One region of the Paenibacillus sp. WG02 genome, then DNA from elsewhere that is predicted to be linked to it. Evidence: riboswitches for the same ligand, from Rfam matches in the RefSeq annotation. Region 1 holds a riboswitch; each other region holds the start of a gene.
The links. A riboswitch is a leader RNA that binds a small molecule or an ion and turns the genes downstream of it on or off. The one in region 1 is predicted to bind cyclic di-AMP.
Positions count from the first base shown of each region.

Region 2: linked by a shared signal. The riboswitch ahead of ACBP55_RS34925 (APC family permease) and the one ahead of ACBP55_RS20635 (CAP domain-containing protein) in region 1 are both predicted to bind cyclic di-AMP.
Region 3: linked by a shared signal. The riboswitch ahead of ACBP55_RS00950 (ubiquitin-like domain-containing protein) and the one ahead of ACBP55_RS20635 (CAP domain-containing protein) in region 1 are both predicted to bind cyclic di-AMP.

Region 1 is NZ_AP036016.1:4,554,445-4,560,895, forward strand. Features, by position in the region: gene ACBP55_RS20615 (GNAT family N-acetyltransferase) at 1-309, opposite strand, end outside; gene ACBP55_RS20620 (sugar phosphate isomerase/epimerase family protein) at 493-1,323, opposite strand; gene ACBP55_RS20625 (DUF402 domain-containing protein) at 1,594-2,100, opposite strand; gene ACBP55_RS20630 (GNAT family N-acetyltransferase) at 2,129-2,584, opposite strand; gene ACBP55_RS20635 (CAP domain-containing protein) at 2,815-3,465, opposite strand; cyclic di-AMP (ydaO/yuaA leader) riboswitch at 3,471-3,603, opposite strand; gene ACBP55_RS20640 (XapX domain-containing protein) at 3,779-3,937, opposite strand; gene ACBP55_RS20645 (ABC transporter ATP-binding protein) at 4,374-6,131, shown strand; gene ACBP55_RS20650 (DUF1801 domain-containing protein) at 6,232-6,451, opposite strand, start outside.
Region 2 is NZ_AP036016.1:7,738,903-7,745,353, reverse strand. Features, by position in the region: gene ACBP55_RS34930 (ABC transporter substrate-binding protein) at 1-1,025, opposite strand, end outside; cyclic di-AMP (ydaO/yuaA leader) riboswitch at 1,358-1,508, shown strand; gene ACBP55_RS34925 (APC family permease) at 1,606-3,441, shown strand; gene ACBP55_RS34920 (YqkE family protein) at 3,486-3,746, shown strand; gene ACBP55_RS34915 (polysaccharide deacetylase family protein) at 3,758-4,735, shown strand; gene ACBP55_RS34910 (hypothetical protein) at 4,752-4,967, opposite strand; gene ACBP55_RS34905 (NUDIX domain-containing protein) at 5,608-6,174, shown strand; gene ACBP55_RS34900 (DUF1284 domain-containing protein) at 6,231-6,451, shown strand, end outside.
Region 3 is NZ_AP036016.1:209,896-216,346, reverse strand. Features, by position in the region: gene rsmA (16S rRNA (adenine(1518)-N(6)/adenine(1519)-N(6))-dimethyltransferase RsmA) at 1-389, opposite strand, end outside; gene rnmV (ribonuclease M5) at 1,173-1,715, opposite strand; gene ACBP55_RS00950 (ubiquitin-like domain-containing protein) at 1,929-3,068, opposite strand; cyclic di-AMP (ydaO/yuaA leader) riboswitch at 3,362-3,547, opposite strand; gene ACBP55_RS00945 (ABC transporter ATP-binding protein) at 3,830-4,570, shown strand; gene ACBP55_RS00940 (ABC transporter permease) at 4,567-5,802, shown strand; gene ACBP55_RS00935 (TatD family hydrolase) at 5,788-6,451, opposite strand, start outside.

The DNA of each region.
Region 1 (6,451 bases):
CTTTTCACCTTTAAAACCTGGTATATCTTGGTTTGCGGCAATCAAATTTTCTCCTATTTCGTGAATTTCCTTTGATGAAAAAGAAACCGATTTTGATAAAATAATTTCACTAGGATGTGTTTGTAGGAAGACCATCCCGATGTCGTTATCTTTTAATACAGCAGCCATAAAAAAAGGAAGTTCATCTTTTTCACTTAAAGACTGTAAGACACCTAATACTAAATTGTTCTCTGCTTCAAATTGTACTAAAAAAGAAATAACATCATTCTTAAATAATGTAAGATCATCATACTTGATAAGTCTAATCAAACAAACCATCTCCCTTCCCCTCTGTAATTCCCATTCTAATGCATCTACATGATAAATAATATGAGTCGTATTCATAAATTAAAATTAAAAAAAACCGCCCTATAAGCGGTTTGTACTGTAATAATAATGTCCTGACTTCCGATAATCTCATTGACGCAATGACGATCTTACAAACAATAAATTTTAATTCAAATAAGGTGTTACAAGCTTCCTTACACGCTCAATGCCTTCCCACATATCGCCAGGTCCGTCATATACAAGAGTTAAAGGTCCTTCATATCCAGCTTGTTTGGCAATTTCCATACAGCGAATAAACTCAGCTTCGTCCGGATATCCATCAGAATTCGTTTGTGCTTTGGCATGGATTGATTCACTATGCGGAATCGTTTTGACAAGTTCACCATATTTCTCGTTACCTTTGAAATTTCCAAAATCCGAGGTTAACCCAAGAAGCTCCCCGCAACCTTCCAATAAAGCAAGGCAATTATCCGCGATTGAGGTTAGAGAATGAAAGTTTTCAGTGACTACGCGCACTCCTTTTGCAGCAGCATAAGAACTTAGTTCACGAAGTGCATCAACCGATCTCTGCAAAGCTTCTTGATCCATAGGCTCCGCATCCCCGGCTATCACACGGACCCTTTCAGCTCCCACTCGTGCAGCTATATCGATCCAGCCTTTGATCCACAAGATGTCCGATTGTCTGCGCAAATCATCCGAACTGGAAATATCACCGTATTCAATCAGCAACGAGTAAAATTGGAGACCTGCTTCCTTGAATGCGTGTTTCAAACCTTGCAAATAGGCATCATTTGTATCCGGAAAATGAAAATGACACACTTCCAGCGATCTAAAGCCTTTCTTCGCAAGCACCGCCGGTAATTCAAGCAAAGAAAGGAGTTCTGGCTGGTCTTGGGTAGCCGTTATTTGAGTACGTGCAATTTCATCCCAGTGGGTCCACCGCAATGGCCCCAGATTTCGATGTAAGCTCCAACTCGTTAATGATAAAAATGGCATACTTTCCACCCTTTCAGCCCTACTGTTTGGTAGTATCTTATCAGAGCGCTGCGGTGATCACAATATACGAAATCACACATATATCTCTTATTGTGCTGCTTTTAATTTGCTGAATAACATCAACTTTCATTCATCCGTACAAAGAAAGAGGAACTGGCCACACAGCCAGCTCCTCACTTGATCAGATACTTAAGGATAGTTATTACAGCATATGGGGAAATAAAAATTAAGATTCCTCCCCATTATTATGCTGCGGCAAATGGTTATCATTTAGCTTGGAATATGGTCAATGAACTTTTCGAGCGATCCATCAAAAGGAAACGATTTTTTACTAACAAGTTCCTTTAAGCCTATTAATTCTTGTTGAGCTTTATGAATTAAAGGTTCTGGATAAGCAAATTTAATTGCATTGCTCTCAAATTCATCTTCGTCAACTACCTTCCATTCACCGTTTCTTTGTACATAATCCAGGTCTAAATCTACAAAAGAAACAACGTTTCCTTTGATCTTTGCTGGTTGATTAATATTGCAATAGAATTGTTGGATGTTACCGCCAACGACATCGGCACTAACCGTAAACCATGAATGAAATGAGAAATATTCAATCGTCCAAGCCTCTATGGTAAATACTTTTTGCTTCGTGTAATGATTTAATTTTCTTCCGTAATTTCCTAGGACAAAAATGTGTGAATCCGTCTTTTCTAATATAGTTGTGTTCCACTCATAATGTAGCTGGTCTCCGTATTTTAAAGCCTGAATTGTTATCAGATTGTTCATTGATTCATCCTTATGGTTTGAATTAAACTTATAATTCCTTTGTCATAAATACACTATTAGGGTCCTCTATGTAATCCGAAAACGGCTGGCAATATTGAAACCCAAAACTTGCATACAGTCGTCTAGCTGGTTCGAAAGCTTCCATTGAACCCGTTTCCAAACTTACCCGTTGGTACCCACGTCTCTTGGCTTCTTCAATTATGTGCTCAAGGATTCGTTTGGCGACGCCTTTTCTTTGATGGGAGGAAGAAGTTCGCATTGATTTTATTTCGCCGTGTTGACGATCAAGTTCCTTCATTGCCCCGCAACCCACTAATTCATCTTGTTCCCATCCACTCCAGAAAGTAATTTCTGGTTTTTTCAAATTATCCAGATCCAGAGCATGTGTACTTTCTGGCGGAGAGAGAGATGCCATGTCCTGCAGATGTTCTCCAATTAATGCAACCACTTTAGGTCCAGTTAAATCATCTATTTTAATATCCATTCAAATCACTCCTAAGTTTCTATTTTTTAATCACTATAATACGTTTTAATATATTCATTTTCAACTATACAAGAGGAATCAGTTTCAAGGCGGAATGATCTTTCACTCAGCGAGCTCCTCGAGCCGTGGCTCGTCGACAGTGTCAGAGAAATCTTCCTTTACAATGAAAAAACCAGCAACATAAGGTTGCTGGTTATACTTAAAATATTCTGCAGACATACAATACTGTCTTAGTTACTTATGAATTCCTGTACCCATTCGCCGTTATAATAAGCAACACCGATTTGGGTGAAGTTGGGGCTTAGAATGTTTTGACGATGACCTGTGCTGTTCATCCAAGCTGTCATGACAGCTTCAGGCGTTTGTTGACCTTTCGCAATGTTCTCACCTGCGTAGGAATAGCGAATGCCGTATTTGCTCATCATATCAAATGGAGACCCGTAGGTCGGCGAGGTATGATCGAAATAGCCGTTATTGTACATATCTTTTGCTTTGTCCAAAGCCATAGCGGTTAGTGCACTGTTGCTAGCTAATGGACGAAGTCCAGCCTTTGCTCGTTCCTGGTTAACGATGTTAACCACTTGGCTAGCAAAAGTTGATTGGGATGGCGCAGTCGTAATAGGCGTTTTGGTACCTGCATTTGTGCTTGTGCTGCCAGGAATGTTGAGGCTCATACCAGACCAGATCACGTTCGGATTGGCAATCTGAGGGTTCGCTTTAATCAACGAAGAAAGGCTAACGCCATACTTCTTGGATATTAACCACATCGTATCATTGCCCGATACCGTGTGGGTTGCTGGTGAGGCCATTGCCGCGCTCGCCCCAACGAGGATGCTCAATCCAATTGCGCTGGTAACCACAAGTTTTTTGTAACGTTTCAAAATAAACCTCTCCTTTTTGCGGCCTGCGAGGTTAGCTGTCGGATTCGGGTCAAAGAGTAATCACCCGGCCGCAGTTAGCGGCTTCACCCCAAATAATGGGTCCCCCGTGCTTATAGAAAGCTTCGGCCTTCTGAGTTATTTGATCCACTTGAATCTTATAAATTGTAACATGTGAAATCATCGAGAACATGACTCAAAATTTTCCAACAATATTTTGTAAGCGGTATCAGCCGGTTCGAAGCTGCAATAACAAGATAGAAAAAGAAGGATGAAACCCGATCAAACTCCTCCTTTTTCTAATTAGGCCTGCTTCCTATTTTAGAAACAATTCCATTAGCTTTCCGCCTGCATAAATACCAACAATACCTAGAATACCCGACAGTACAGGCGGTGCGGGCAAAGGCAGCTTCAACACTTTGAAGATAATACCAATAATTAAACCTGCTCCTAATGACAGCAGAAGTTCCTTCATTCTTTAGACACCTCGATTGTTAGACTGCATCTTTAAAATCGTAATTATCGAGCCACACCGCTTCCACACGTTCCATATCCGATAATAACAAACCGTCGGGTAGGTACAGTCACATTTGTCTTACGCAAACAGCCTTCGACTATCGTCTGTCCTATACCGTGTTCGTTCTCCATAATTTGCTTCAAAAGACTGTCATTTATTACTACAATAGGAACTGAAATATCCCTTTATATCTTTGCTTAACTTGTAAACAAAAAAACTCTCATTTTTTTTAGTCGATTGCTTAGGAAAGTCACCCGGATTTTGATCATTTAGCACGATCCGAAGGTGAAAAACTGCGAAATAATTATGTCTTTGAATATCCGATAAGGATTGCTATAATAGGTCTGGTTTAAAGGGTTTCTCTATCATTAGTTTTACTAAGGAGTTTGTCTAAATGACTAGTTTCAAGTTATATTTCAAATTTGTTAAGCCGTATTGGAAACTTGTTCTTATCACCATTCTCATTGGTATGGTCAAATTCGCAATTCCTTTAACCTTACCTTTAATTATGAAATATATCATCGATGATTTGTTATTGAGTACTATTTCAATAGCAGAAAAGACGCAAAAGCTGATTGAGGTGATGATATTTGCTTTTGTACTTTTTGTTATTATAAGAGCTCCAATTGAATACCTTCGACAGTATTTTGCACAATTAACAACGAGTCGTATTCTGTACGATTTACGCAATCAGCTTTATGCTCATATTCAAAAGCTATCCTTGCGTTATTATCAGAATCATAGAACAGGCGAAATTATTTCTCGAATGATAAATGATGCTGAACAAACGAAAAGTATCGTTGAAACAGGATTAATGAATGTGTGGCTCGATTTATTCACCCTTACAATCGCTATCGCATTTATGATTCATATGGATTTTGGTCTAACCATGGTAGCTATAGCTGTATTTCCCTTATACGCCTTTTCTGTCAAAACGTTATATAAAAAGCTAAGAAACTTAACCAAATCTCGCTCTCAAGCCCTTGCGGAAATGCAAGGCTATTTACACGAGAAGGTAAATGGAATTCCAGTTATTAAAAGCTTCACTTTAGAAGATTATGAGAAAGAAAATTTCGGTCTCAGAAACAATAAATTTCTAAATCGTGCATTGGCACTGACGAAGTGGAATGCAATCACCAACTCCATTATTAATACAATAACGGATACAGCCCCTTTGTTAGTTTTAGCCTATGGAGGATATCAAGTTATTCTAGGTAACCTGACGATAGGAGCATTTGTAGCCTTTTATGCCTATTTAGATCGCTTGTACAGTCCGCTGCGGCGATTGGTTAATTCCTCAACCGAGTTAACTCAAGCAAGTGCATCATTAGATCGTGTAATTGAACTCATGAATGAACCCTACGACATTATTGATTCTCCACAAGCCAAAATTGTTCACAAAATAAAAGGAAAAATAGATTTTCAAGATGTTAGTTTTCGTTATGATAACACATCGGATTGGGTTTTGAATAAAATTCAACTTACCATTCAACCTGGTGAAACGATTGCGTTTGTAGGAATGAGCGGCGGAGGGAAATCGTCACTTATCAGTTTGCTACCTCGGTTTTACGATATTCAGCAAGGGAATATTTTATTGGATGATTTGAATATTAAAGACATGACCATAAAGAGCCTGCGTTCTCATATAGGGATGGTTTTACAAGATAATATTTTGTTTAGCGGAACTGTTCGTGAAAATATACTTTTGGGTAATCCAAATGCAGTCGAAGAAGAGATGATATCTGCAGCTAAAGCAGCAAATGCACATGATTTTATTGTGAATCTGCCCAAGGGATATGATACGGAAATTGGCGAACGGGGAATGAAGTTATCTGGAGGACAAAAGCAACGGGTTGCCATTGCGAGAGTCTTTCTGAAAAATCCAAGTATATTGGTTTTGGATGAAGCTACTTCCGCGCTTGACTTAGAATCAGAACATTTGATTCAAGAATCTCTCAGTAAATTAGCGAAAAATAGGACGACTTTGATAGTTGCACATCGACTATCTACCATTACTCATGCTGATCAGATTGTTCTCATTGAAAATGGTGAAATTAAAGAAATTGGAACTCATGATCAATTAATGAAGGAAGCCGGAGCTTATTTCCGCCTATTTAATGTGCAAAATTTAAATAGTGTCGAGCAGCTGTAATCTTTCTGACAGATCGTAGAAGGCAGCCGATCCAATCAGGTCGGCTGCCTTCTCCGATTACCCCGTACGATTTAGTTGCTCCGCACTGTCGAACTAGCTATTAAAGTGAGCCTGCGGCTTGGCTGACCAATGACACCAGCTGACCAGAATCAAAAGTTTCCCCTTTACGCAGCTTCAGTGTTTTCCTTTCTGGAGGGCCACCGAACATGCCTTCGGGAAGCTCAAGTCCGACAGCATTAAAGATCGTAAAGCTGACTGCGTCTTTCGACGTCGAGATGACAGCAGCGTATTTTCCGTTTTTCAAAAAATGGGGTTTCTTA
Region 2 (6,451 bases), 3.2 Mb from region 1:
AATTCGATCAACTTCCAAGCTTCTTCTTTATGTTTGGTGTATGATGTCATTCCCCATCCTGCTGCGCCGACGAATCTTGGAGCTTTACCACTGGGTCCTAGTGGAATTGGCGCTGTCGCCCATGTTCCTTCTGCCATTTTCTCTTTCGTTACGGAGATAACTTCCGGATCGTTAATCAACATCGCGGTTACACCCGACACGAAGCTTTCCACTGTTTCCGCAAAAGCCCAGTTCGTTGAATCCTTTGGCGAAGCTTCTTGATAAATTTTCGTGAATAATTCCATGGCTTGTTTCGCTTCCGGCGAGGAGAAGATCGTTTGACCGTCCTTCAAGAACATGGAGTCGTTCGGATTAATTTTATCACCGACAAACGCTTGCATAATCATGAGGGAGAAGTTATCGCCCCCTGCTCCGCCACGATACGCATATCCGTAACGATTCTTGGCTGGGTCAGTGAGCGCTTTGCCCTTTTCATAGACCTCTTGCCACGTTTTCGGCGGGGTTAATCCTTTTTCTTTGAACCAGTCTTGACGATAGTACAATACTTTCTGGTACAGCCCGTAAGGTATGTAATATGGCTTGTTATCAATGTATTCAGCTGCCATTTTAGCACTGTCGTTCAACGTCTTGTAATTCTCCCACTTCGTTGTAAACGGTTTCAGATCTTCGATGAAATTATTTGTTACAAATTGTTTTGCGGTATTATCTCGAACCTCGAGAACATCCAAACTTTCTTTCGCTCCCAGCATAGCAGCGATCTTCGTATCCGCATTCTGAAGCGGCGGCGAGATTAACTCTACTTTAATGGTTGGATTTTGCTTCTCGAATTCGCCGAGCATGTTTTTGAGAAGCGTTGTTCTTTCAGGGCTGGTCAAACTCTCAATCATTTTTAGTGTAACGGTCGCATTTTTGTCTCCGCCCGCGTTTCCCGTCTTCTCATCCGACGAGCAGCCTGCCAGTATCCCTCCTGCTAACATGACAATGGTTAACCCAGTGATCGACATCTTCTTTACAATAACAGTCATACGTGTGACCTCCCTATAAATTTTCTTAGTTCGATTTAACTGTGTGTCTATATAGCTATATAGCTGTACAGCTATCATACAGCTAAATCTTAAAGTAGTTGTATTTTTCTGTCAAGCGTAAAAAAAGACGAATCCACCAGTGATGCTCAACCCGGGCTATTCGCCAAATGTTAAAAATCCACGATGTAATAAGAGAATGGAAGTAAATCAATGAATGGCAGGATTGTAAGCGTATTATTGAGTGAATGTAGTGGTTGGAGTTATCTTTTTAAGTTTATTCAATCCTTTACTATGCTGTAAGAAGAGAGTAGTATTCAACTCGTACGTTACAGTTGAATATTTCGCTTAATTTTCTTATTAGAAAAGCGGGGGAACCAAAAGTTTTATGGGGTGAGTAAAGGTGCTTACGTATGGCACCATTTAGGGCAGATTCTCGCGGCCCGAACCCGACAGCTAACCTCGTAAGCGACCGTGGGAAGGAGAACATGTGTATAAACACAAGGTCTATCCTTGTGTTTTTTTGCGTCCTAAAACACAAGAATACGTCAGATATTAGGTTTAATTGGGGGAACTATCACGAATGACAAGCGACTCATTGAAAAAAATTATGTTTGGCAAACCGCTTAAATCCAGCGAAATGGAATCCGAAAAAATGCCGGTTTGGAAAGGACTGCCGATCCTATCCTCGGATGCCTTATCGTCAGTTGCTTACGGGACTGAGCAGATTCTTTTAGAACTTGCGACTGTTGGGGTTGCCGCTTTTGCGTTCTCTTTGCCTATTGCGTTATCCATTATTGCTCTGATTATGCTGCTAGTTTTGAGCTATAGACAAGTGATAGAGGCCTATCCGCAAGGTGGCGGAGCGTATATGGTTTCCAAAGAAAACCTAGGTATGGTGTGGGGAAGGCTGACTGGTGTTTCGCTGCTCATTGACTATACACTTACCGTTGCCGTTTCGATCTCTGCCGGCGTGCAGGCGATTACGTCAGCGTTTCCATCAGCGGTGCCGTATATTGTTCCGATTACTTTAGTTCTTGTGTGGATCATGGTTTGGCTTAATTTACGTGGAACATCGGAATCAGGTACGATTTTCGCTATTCCAACGTACTTTTTTATATTTTGTATTTTACTGCTAGTGGGCAAAGGTATATACGATATGCTGACGGGTTCCATTAATATGCATCCTATAGTGTTTGCTCCGAGTTCAATGACAAGCTCATTGACGTTATTCGTCCTTTTAAAAGCATTTTCCTCGGGGTGTTCCGCCGTGACAGGGATCGAGGCCATCTCCGATGCCGTGCCACATTTCCGCACACCATCCGTTAAAAACGCGAAGCGCACGTTAGTTTCCTTAGGGACACTTTTGGCTATCGTGTTTGGAGGCGTAACGGTATTAGCTTTGGGTTATGGTATTGTACCTGATCCTAATGGCCATACATCCGTCTTATCGATGGTGACAGAGCAGGCTTTTGGTCGTGGGGCGATGTACTATGCAACTCAAATTGGTACCATGCTCATTCTGGTTTTGGCTGCAAATACTAGCTTCAACGGCTTTCCAATCTTAGCATCCATTATGGCACAGGATAAAAACTTTCCGCGTATGTTCTCGTTCCGAGGAGACCGACTTTCGTTCCACTATGGGATTATCACGCTTGGTGTGCTTGCCAGTATTCTTCTGATTGGTTTCAAAGGTAAGACAGATGCACTCATTCCTCTATATGCGATTGGCGTGTTTTTATCTTTTACACTTGCGCAAGGCGGCTTGGTTCGTAAATGGTTGAGAGAGCGAGTGAAAGGTTGGATCGGAAAGCTGCTCATCAATGGTTTAGGCGGGATCGTTTCTCTTGTTGTTTTGCTCATATTTTCCATAACTAAATTTGCCGAAGGTGCGTGGATTGTTATTATTATAACCCCGCTGCTGCTTTGGTTAATTACGAAAATTAGTCATCACTACGATGATGTAGCGAAGCAATTGCGTATTGATATAACGATTGAGCGGGTTTGCACGAAGGAGCCTTTGATTATTGTGCCTGTGGCGGGCATTCATCGGGTTGTGGCACAGTCCTTGAACTATGCGAAATCGTTGTCGCCAAACGTGATTGCCTTCTATGTATCGTTCTCAGATGAAGATGAAGAATTGATGCAGGAGAAGTGGGATAAATGGGATCCGGGCGTTCGATTGGTTATTTTTAAATCGCGTTATCGGACGATACTTAAGCCGCTTGCTGAATTTATTGAGAGAATTGACACACATGTTTCGGAAAAACAAAACATTATGGTCATTCTACCGCAATTTATGCCGAAAAAATGGTGGCATCGACTGCTCCATAACCAGTCTGCTGCACGCATTCGTTCGAAGCTGCAAGCAGATAAAGATATCGTCGTGGCGACGGTACCGTATCATTTGCACGAGTAGAAGTGTACAATAATAGGGAGAAACTGAACTGAGGTGAACCCGTTATGGCAAAGAAAAAATGGTCGTCTACTCCTGCTGTTACCAGCGTGCAAGATAAACCCACAACACTTAAGGATTTACTGCGCCCGGAAATACTTGAGGGACTCAAAGCGCAGGCTGATGCCATGAAAGCAGAGGAACAAGCGAAGAAAGATGCAGAGAGAGCAAAGGCGGAAGCTGCTCGCAAAGCAGAAGAAAAACGGCTTGAGAACGATTTTGGACATCTGCTGTCTAAAAGCAGTCTGGATTGGCGAAAGCACAAATGAGGGGGCGCACGATGTGCCTTCTCTTCCTTCTTCTCGTAATGATAGCGTTGTCATCCTGTGAGATGGGTAATAGAAAGTCAGCTCAAGGGACTGCTGAGGTAAGTGGTGCACCGACAGTGACAATGACACCAGCATCTATACCAACATCGACGACAATGGTGTCAAAAGAGACTCCGACGCCATCGGTGGCATCGGCATCAGCTCCAACAGCCATGGATACACCGCTGATTCCATCTTCGCCTCCAAGCGAACCCAGTTCATCGCCTAGTCCGGCTTTTTCGTCTTTGGAAAAGACCCTAATCGAGCGTTACGGAAACGCTAAACCAAAGAAATGGGGCGAAAATGTCCCAGGCGTTCGGACACATCTTACTACAAAGGAACAAGTGATTGCGCTGACTTTTGACGCATGTGGGGGGAAAGAGGGCAGTGGGTACGATGAGAAGCTGATCGACTATTTGATCAAGGAGAACATCCCGGCTACTTTATTTATGAATGCGAGATGGATAACGGCCAATAAAGACATATTTGCCAAATTAGCCGCAAACCCACTGTTCGAGATTGAAAATCATGGGACCGAGCATCGGCCCTTGTCTGTAAATGGCAAGTTGGCGTATGGCATCGCGGGAACCAAGAATGTGAACGAAGTTATTCATGAAGTGAAAGACAATGCTGACCAGATCGAGAAGCTGACTGGACGGCGTCCTGTATTTTTTCGCTCGGGCACAGCCTATTATGATGATGTTGCAGCAGGAGTTGTTCATGATTTAGGGTTTCAGTTGGCAGGTTACAACGTACTCGGAGACGCTGGAGCGACTTATAACACGGAACAGGTATACAATGCGCTGCTAAAAGCCCGAAGCGGTTCTATTGTATTAGCTCATATGAACCACCCGGAGAAAGATACGGCAGAAGGCATTATGAAAGCTATTCCTGAGCTTAAAAAAGAAGGCTACCGCTTCGTTCTTCTAGCTTCCTATACCTTAAACTAAGCGATAGCTGCAGCAGCTATCGTTTTTTCATTTCAAAAAATTCACAAGCCTCTCGATCATAGTACGTCAAATCACTAACACGAGTTTGTACGACAACTGTCGTTTCACTGAAACGTAAGACAACCGCATTCGAATCCACAATGTGATCATCTTTGAAAACACGGACGACAGCCTGTCTTTCAACTGCATCTTGAAAATCTGTATCCGTTACTAAGCGTTGATTTCTAGCCATCCTCGGCATTCCCCTAACTTGTTTAAAATAGTTCTTCTATTGTACCACAAGGTATCGATCAACCCGAATTCACATGATCCTCCGCCCAGCCTAGCATACAATGTAGCACCAAATTGGGCAGAGAGGATGCGTGATGTAGGATCGTGACGATGTTTTTGGTGTAGTAAGACCCCGTTCCGTCAACCGCACCTCGCCACCCTCTGGGTTCCTCCATAGGGTGGCGGGTTTTTCTTTCGCCAGCCGAATCCGCGAAATAAGAGTCTCCAAAGACTCTTATTTCCGTATAAACTTACCAAAAAGTAAAAATAGCAGTCCCTAGGACCTCTTATTTGCTCAGATTCTCTCGAATCCCAACAAATTCTACCTAATAAGAGTCCCTAGAACCTCTTATTTTCACTTGAAGTCCTCAAAATGCCCAAATAGCAGCCCCTAAGGCCTCTTATTTACTCAGAACCACCTCGTTTCTAAATTCAGCGATATCGCAAGACAAGTGCAGGAAGTATCTCCAATTTCCCATGCAATGAGCGGAAAACGTACGGGATCGGAGTTGCCTATTTTCCACTTCAAGCAGTAAGCTTACATACAGTGAACTCGAATGGAAGTTGGAACTCAAGACTATAAGAAGTTGGAGATGAGATAGATGGAAGCCAAGTTTTGTATGACCTGCGGTGCTACTATGGAGTCGCGCGATGTGGATGGCACGATAAGAAGAGCTTGTACCGCGTGCAGCTTTGTTCATTGGGGTAATTATAGCATCGGTGTAGGCGCACTCGTGATGAAGGATGAGAAGATGCTGCTTGTACGCAGGGCTCAGGAGCCAGGGAAAGGCCGATGGACCAACCCGGGCGGCTATATTGAGCAGCATGAGCTGATTCAAGATACGATTGAGCGCGAAGTGCTGGAGGAGAGCGGAGTCAAAGCGGTTGTAAATCGATTAGTAGCCGTGCGTGATTTGCCTAGAAGCATACACAATGTATACATTGCTTTTGAAATGGATTACATCAGCGGTGAGCCTCAGCCAGACGGCGTAGAGGTCGACGCAGCGGGATTTTACAGCTTGGCCGAGATGGAATCGATGAATGTGGCGGATTTTACACGCTGGCTCATTGATGTGGCTCTACATTCCAAATCGACGGGTCTAGTCGAGGATAAAGATCCAATCATTAAAATGGAAGGGTACGGATTGTACCGTGTCCCTAAAATATGACCCAGGCGATCAAGCTTCGGGGACATCACTTACTTTGTCTGCTAGGCTACAGAGGTATGGGATACTCCACAGAGTTTTGTGAGAATATGACCGCAGTCTACGAAAAGCTTCGGAAAGAACCCGAAACGATGATCCGCATTGTACTAGGACCTGACGATCTTTGCGCAGCTTTCCCGAAGGATCAAGAAGCGCATTGTGAAAATAGGACCGTCTATCAGCACGATGCAGAAATCGTCACCAAGCTTGGCTTGCAAGTGGAAATGGAGCTGAGCTGGTC
Region 3 (6,451 bases), 4.1 Mb from region 1:
TCCATGCCCTCGAAGTGCTGCCGGAACAATTCCGGCAGGTCGGTCTTCAAGATGTCCCCATGGACAACGGTAGCATGGGGATAGGGCTCCAGCGTCTCGTCCAGGATGGGCAGCAGACGCTGATCGATCTCGACGGCCAAGACGCGTCCAGCGAGCTTGGCCAGCTGCTGTGTGAGCGCCCCAATGCCGGGGCCGATCTCAAGCGCAGCCTTGTTCGGCCCGAGCTCTGCGGCCATGACAATCTTGCTTAGGATATTTTGGTCAATTAGGAAGTTTTGACCTAAGCTCTTCTTAAGCACCAGACCATTTCTCTTGATAATTTGTTTCGTTTTACTTGGCGTAGCCACGTCATCGGCTGTTACAATCACTTCATTGTTGGGTACATTCATGATATAGACCTCATTATCTATAGGTTCTGGATTTCACATTCTTCATTGTCACTCAAAATCATTCAAAGTCATTCAAAATCAATTAAAATCAATTAAAATCATTCAAAAGAGTTTTGAAACTCTGCGCCAAATCTCATGCAATTATTTTCTAAGTGGCATCTTACTGAAATTCGGTATGCATAGTCTTGTAAGCTCATGAGAGTGCTGTATGAAATTCAGTTGAAGATGTTGGAGAAAGTGCAACAATTGCTGTTTAAATCCCGTCAATATTCTAGAATGTTGCATTTGGTACAACAATTGATACCTCATCCAGAGCTTTTTTCCACAAATAGGCAAGAAGTGTTGTACAAACGAGACCGTCGATTTATTCATCCAATTTTGTTCTACTTAATGGTGTCATACATCGGGATCAAGTCATATATGCCCGCTTAAGGTTGCTGGATGAATGAATCCCTCAACGCGGTAGAATGATGTTGTAAATAATACAACAATTGCTGCCTAAATCTCGCCTATTTCCCTTCGATGTTGCAGAATGTACAACAATTTTGCCCAATATAGAGCATTTAGCAACAAATGAGCTCAAAATGTTGTACGAAATACAACTTCAAGATGCAAAATAGCCTTTTGGCGTGTGAATTGTTGCAGAAAATGCAACATTTAACCACTATAGCCCATCTGCCATCACGAAAGCTGAATGACTCTAAAATCGCGCACTTTGGAGTTATGACTACCAGTTGTAAATCAATCGACAGTCTCCAAACTACAACATCAGCAACATCCATTCTACTTATCAGCTTCCAAATGCTCCAAAGCCGCCTCAAATTCCTCACGCGAGATCTGAAACATTGCACAGCGCTTATAAAACTGCTTGCCATTGCAATAGCCAATTCCTAACGCTTTACCCACAATCAGCCGGCGAGACGCCGCCTCTGCATGAACAATCAACCCTGCGGTCACGAGATCCGCCATGGTCAGCTGTGAAACCGCACCATCATATTCCGTACGAAGGCTCTGAAGAGCCTGACGGATCGTCTCAGGCGTCGCATTCTCGACGCCAATATCACCCTTGTACTCAGCCTGCTCCTGCGTAATGAAGGCATGCTTGCAGCCAGGCACCTTGGCTGCCACAATCTTCCGAATCCGTTCACCAGCGTGATCCGGATCCGTGAATATAATAACGCCTCTGCGCTGCTGTGCAAGTGCAATACGCTTTAGCACGGCTTGCCCAATCGCAGAACCGCCAGTTTCAATTGTATCCGCCTCTACCGCTCGGCGAATAGCAGCTGTATCGTCTTTGCCTTCGACGACAATCACTTCTTTAATCATAAGCGGTTCCCTTCCCAGTACCAAGGATAAACGACTCCGTCGTCCTTCTGGTACGAGCGCGCGTTTGTCAAGGTTGATGCGGAGCTAAAGTATAGAACTTATACTTCCATATTCAACGCAGAAAAGAAGAGGGGTCCCCTCTTCTTTTGCCCAAGTTGTTACTTGGCAACGTATATATATGACATTCTTCCCGCCGAAACAGACGTTTACACGTTAATTTTCAGACGGCTTTTTCGGTCCTACCACATACACGGTGTACCCTTGCTTCGTTCCGAATTTATTGGCATAACCATGATCTTCAAAGAAGACATCAATCATTTGACCTTTCACACCGCTGCCAATATCTTCAGCACGGCGGAAGCCAATGCCCTCAATGTAAACCCACCATCCCAATGGGATCACTTTCGGATCAACCGCAATCGTGCGGCCTTCTGTCACGGTAGTCCCCGTATAGGTTTTACCGAAACCAGGAGATCCTTCGGACTTACCTGTAGATTCAGCGTCTGCCGAATAAGCAGTCAACTTCACATTCTTCAGGATTTGTTTGTACCCAAATGTTACACCATTCTTCGAAACCTCATCCACACTAGGTGAGGATGACGAAAGAACAACAACTGGGTTTTTCGTGCCAACGGACACGACTTTATTAATACTTTCTGTTTTTACTTCTTCACCCACAACTGCTTCCGCGACTAGAACACCATCTTCGAAAGTCTTTTCTTTCTTCTTCAAGAGTACGCCCTCTTTACCTTCTTGGACGACTTGCTCTTTGCCTTTGAGCAGCGATGCGTCGCTCTTCTTTTCCGTATCGAACGCAATCGGTTCAGTTACTTCCTCCGTCTCTTTCTTCACACGGACGATTTTGATTTCATCGCCTGAGTTCAGAGCGGTTGTCGGTTCGGGAGTTAAACGATCGTGCTCCCCAAGTGCAATATGTAAACGTTGCAATGCACTTTCAACCGTTCTTGCAGTTGTGTAAACAGTGGTGGTCTTTCCATCAGCAGTCAATTGAATCGGTGAGGCATGTTCGATGACAATTTTGTCTCCACCCTTGATTGTTGTCGTTGGCGCAGCAGAAATTTCATCGTGTTCACCAATCTTTATGGCTTGTTCATCCAGTAGGCGTTGCAGGACCCATTGTTTCGTTTGCACAACGGTTTCTTGTCCATTCACAACCACGGATACGCTCTTGGTAGCCGTACCGTACAACAACACCAAAAACATGAAAGTCATTGCGATTGAAATTATGGCTAAGCTTAAAATCAAACGCAAGTTTTCATGCTTCCATCGCAATGCGAAGGACATGCTGGATGATCGTTTTACATGGGTCTCGCTAATAGAGATACTGCCCACTTCTTCGGTCCTCCTTCAAAGCCTCGCCGCCAGGTTACAGCATGATTAGATTTGACGCGACTAAGGTTTTTTAGTTTAACTTAACGTGTTCGCCATCAGCAGTACGGTGCTATACCGCTGCCTTCTGGTCGTCCCACACCAGTTTGCCTATTCAACATTCATATGAATTCCGGGCAATTTTTAGTCGTCCGAAATGTGTATAGCCCTTTATGAAGACAAAAAGCCAGCAAGAAGAGGACTCTTCTCGCTGGCTTAGTTTGTATAGTAAAATACACAAATAGCACGCACGACAATCGTTACCTCTCTTACGCTTACGAGGTTAGCTGACGGATTCGGACGTGAGAGTCGCCCTACTATAAGCATACAAAGTACGCTCAAAGATTCACCCCTGTTACTCACTCTGTTCACTCAAGAAGCATGCTTCTTCAGCTTACAGTGGTTCCCCCGTTCCCATAAATGGAACTCAGCGAATGGAAAAATGGCAAATTGGATATTAAGTTATTATGAAAAGTATATTACGCTGTTAATCTTAACCTGTAAAGGGATTAACACCTACTAAAAAGGGCTAAACCGACTAAAATTCAATCAAATAGGCAATAAAACAGCCCTATTTCTACTTATATCTCACTATCACGTACGTATACTAACTCTTTTCAACTTTTCACCCCTAAACTAGGCTTAAATTACAAATTTGTTTATAATGATCGTATAGGAAAGCGATTCATAAATACCAATAATTTGCTAATCAGGGAGGCAATGAGATGGGCTCCATTCTACAAGTTGACTCTTTATACGGGGGATATTTACCAAATAAACCCGTTCTTCATGACCTAACCTTTTCTATTCGTCAAGGTGAAATGATGGGTCTGATCGGACTTAATGGCGCCGGTAAAAGTACCACAATCAAGAACATTCTCGGCCTGCTTCAACCGCAAAAAGGATCCATTCGAATCAACGGACTAACTTTAGCTGAAAATCCTGTATCCTATCGCGCCACCTACGCTTATGTACCCGAAAGTCCCGAGCTTTACGAAGAGCTTACGATCCGCGAACACCTTGAGCTAACCGCTATGGCCTATGGCTTGTCGAAGGAAGACTATTTGGCTCGATCCAGTTCTCTTTTGGAGCAGTTTCAAATGAAGGACAAGCTGAACAGCTTCGCCAGTCATTTATCCAAAGGAATGAAACAGAAAGTCATGATTATGAACGCATTTCTGATTGAACCCTCGTTATATATTATCGATGAACCCTTTCTCGGCCTCGACCCTTTAGCGATTCGTTCCTTGCTAGAATTAATGGTCAAAATGAAACATAAAGGAGCATCATTCCTCATCTCTTCGCATATTTTGTCTACGATTGAAAAATATTGCGATAACTACGTTGTCCTTCATAAAGGTCGCATGGTTGCTCAGGGTGATTTAGTCGAATTACGCGAGCAAACCGAACTCCCGGGAGCGTCACTAGACGACATTTTCTACAAACTCGTACAAGGGGATTCATGATGAGAAATATGGACATCAACACCCGTTCCTTATGGCAGCAAAGATTCGAATATTATATGAAGGAATCCATGGGCTATTGGCAATATGCAGCGCGCAGCAATTTCATCGGTCTCGTGTTGTTTCTTGTCATCATTTCTTCCTATTATTATGCAAAAATATTACAGCGTCTTCCGACAGATTATCCCTATCTGTGGATCGTGCTTTTGCTGCTCGTTCCGCTTCTATCTTCAAGCTCCATTCGTACATTGGTAAGAAAAGCAGACCGCATGTTTTTATTACGGATCGAACATCAAATGGGTGCTTATTTCCGAAGTGGATTCATGTACAGTTTGGCACTGCAAGCTTTTTGGACATTTATCGCCTGGGTTATTTTATGGCCGCTTTATCACCATTGCCTCGGCGCTTCAGAACAGCATTTCTTACTGATGCTTGCCCTACTTCTTCTATTAAAGATTGCTAATTTATTAGCGAGCTGGCAGGAAAGCCGCTTTGCTCATGAGCGTACACGTTTAGCTTCGGTTAGCTTTCGCTGGATTGCAACAACCGCTCTCATTTCGCTGCAATTTCTAACCAGCATTTTATGGGCAAGCGGGGCTGCACTGCTTCTCATTTTCGTATGGTTAGGAGCTGTTCATTTCGTATCTAAATACGTCATCGGCTGGGACTACTTGATCATCAAAGAAAATCAGCAGCAAGCACGGCTTTATGCCTTTTTCAGCTGGTTCGTCGATGTGCCTCAGATGGGAATGCGAATAGCCCGCCGAAGTTGGATCAGCGGGATAACACGGTTCATACCTTTTAGACAAGATGCTGCCTATTTGTATCTATATATGAAGACATTGCTGCGTACGGAGCTGTTCGCGATCATACTGCGTCTCACCCTGTTAGGGGTACTAGCTATTGCCGTTTCAAGCAGCGGTACTGCAAGGACATTGATCTTCCTGATCGCCCTTGTGATTTCCCTTGTTCAGTTATCGTCACTCGAGCGTGCTCATCGGTATACGTTCTGGCTGGAGATGTACCCGCTCAATCCAAATTCGAAAGCCGGTTCGCTGGCCTTCATCATTTGGTCGGTCTTGCTGCTGGAACTATGTATCTTGACAATTCCACTTATGATTCGCTCTTCACCAATCTATCTGCTCGTTCCACTCGTCAGTCTCATCTTCATCTCTTTCAGCTGCGGTATTGTGCTTCGCCGCAAGTTCGAAAAAAACGCTTTACTTGAGACCTAGCAATCGAATGGCATTGTTAGTTGTTATTTCCGCAATTTCTTCCAAAGTCAACCCCCGAATTTCCGCGGCTGTCTCAGCGACCAAGCGAACATAGCCGGTTTCATTGCGCTTGCCGCGGAAAGGATGCGGGGTCAGATAGGGAGCATCGGTCTCAATTAACAAACGATCTAATGGAACTTGCGCCAGCACTTCCTTCGGTTGCCTAGCGTTTTTAAACGTAACTGGACCCCCAAAAGAAATATGAAAATTCATATCCAGACACTGTTTAGCCGTCTCCCAGCTTCCTGAGAAGCAATGCATGATTCCCCCGACTTCCTCGGCCTTCTCTTCTTTTAAAATGTGCAAAATATCTTGATGGGCATCTCGATTATGTATGACAATGGGCATCCCCAATTTACGCGCTAGACGAATTTGCTCCCGAAATACCCTCTGCTGTACATCCTTCGGCGACTTGTCCCAATAGTAATCCAGTCCAATTTCCCCGATGGCAACAACTTTCTCATGCTTACACAACTCTTCAATCCATTCTAAGTCGCCAGGCATCATATCAATTGCATCCACAGGATGCCACCCTACCGTTGAGTAGATGAAATCATACCTCTCAGCAAGGGCAATGGAGCTGGGTATGGTCTCCCGGTTGAAGCCTACA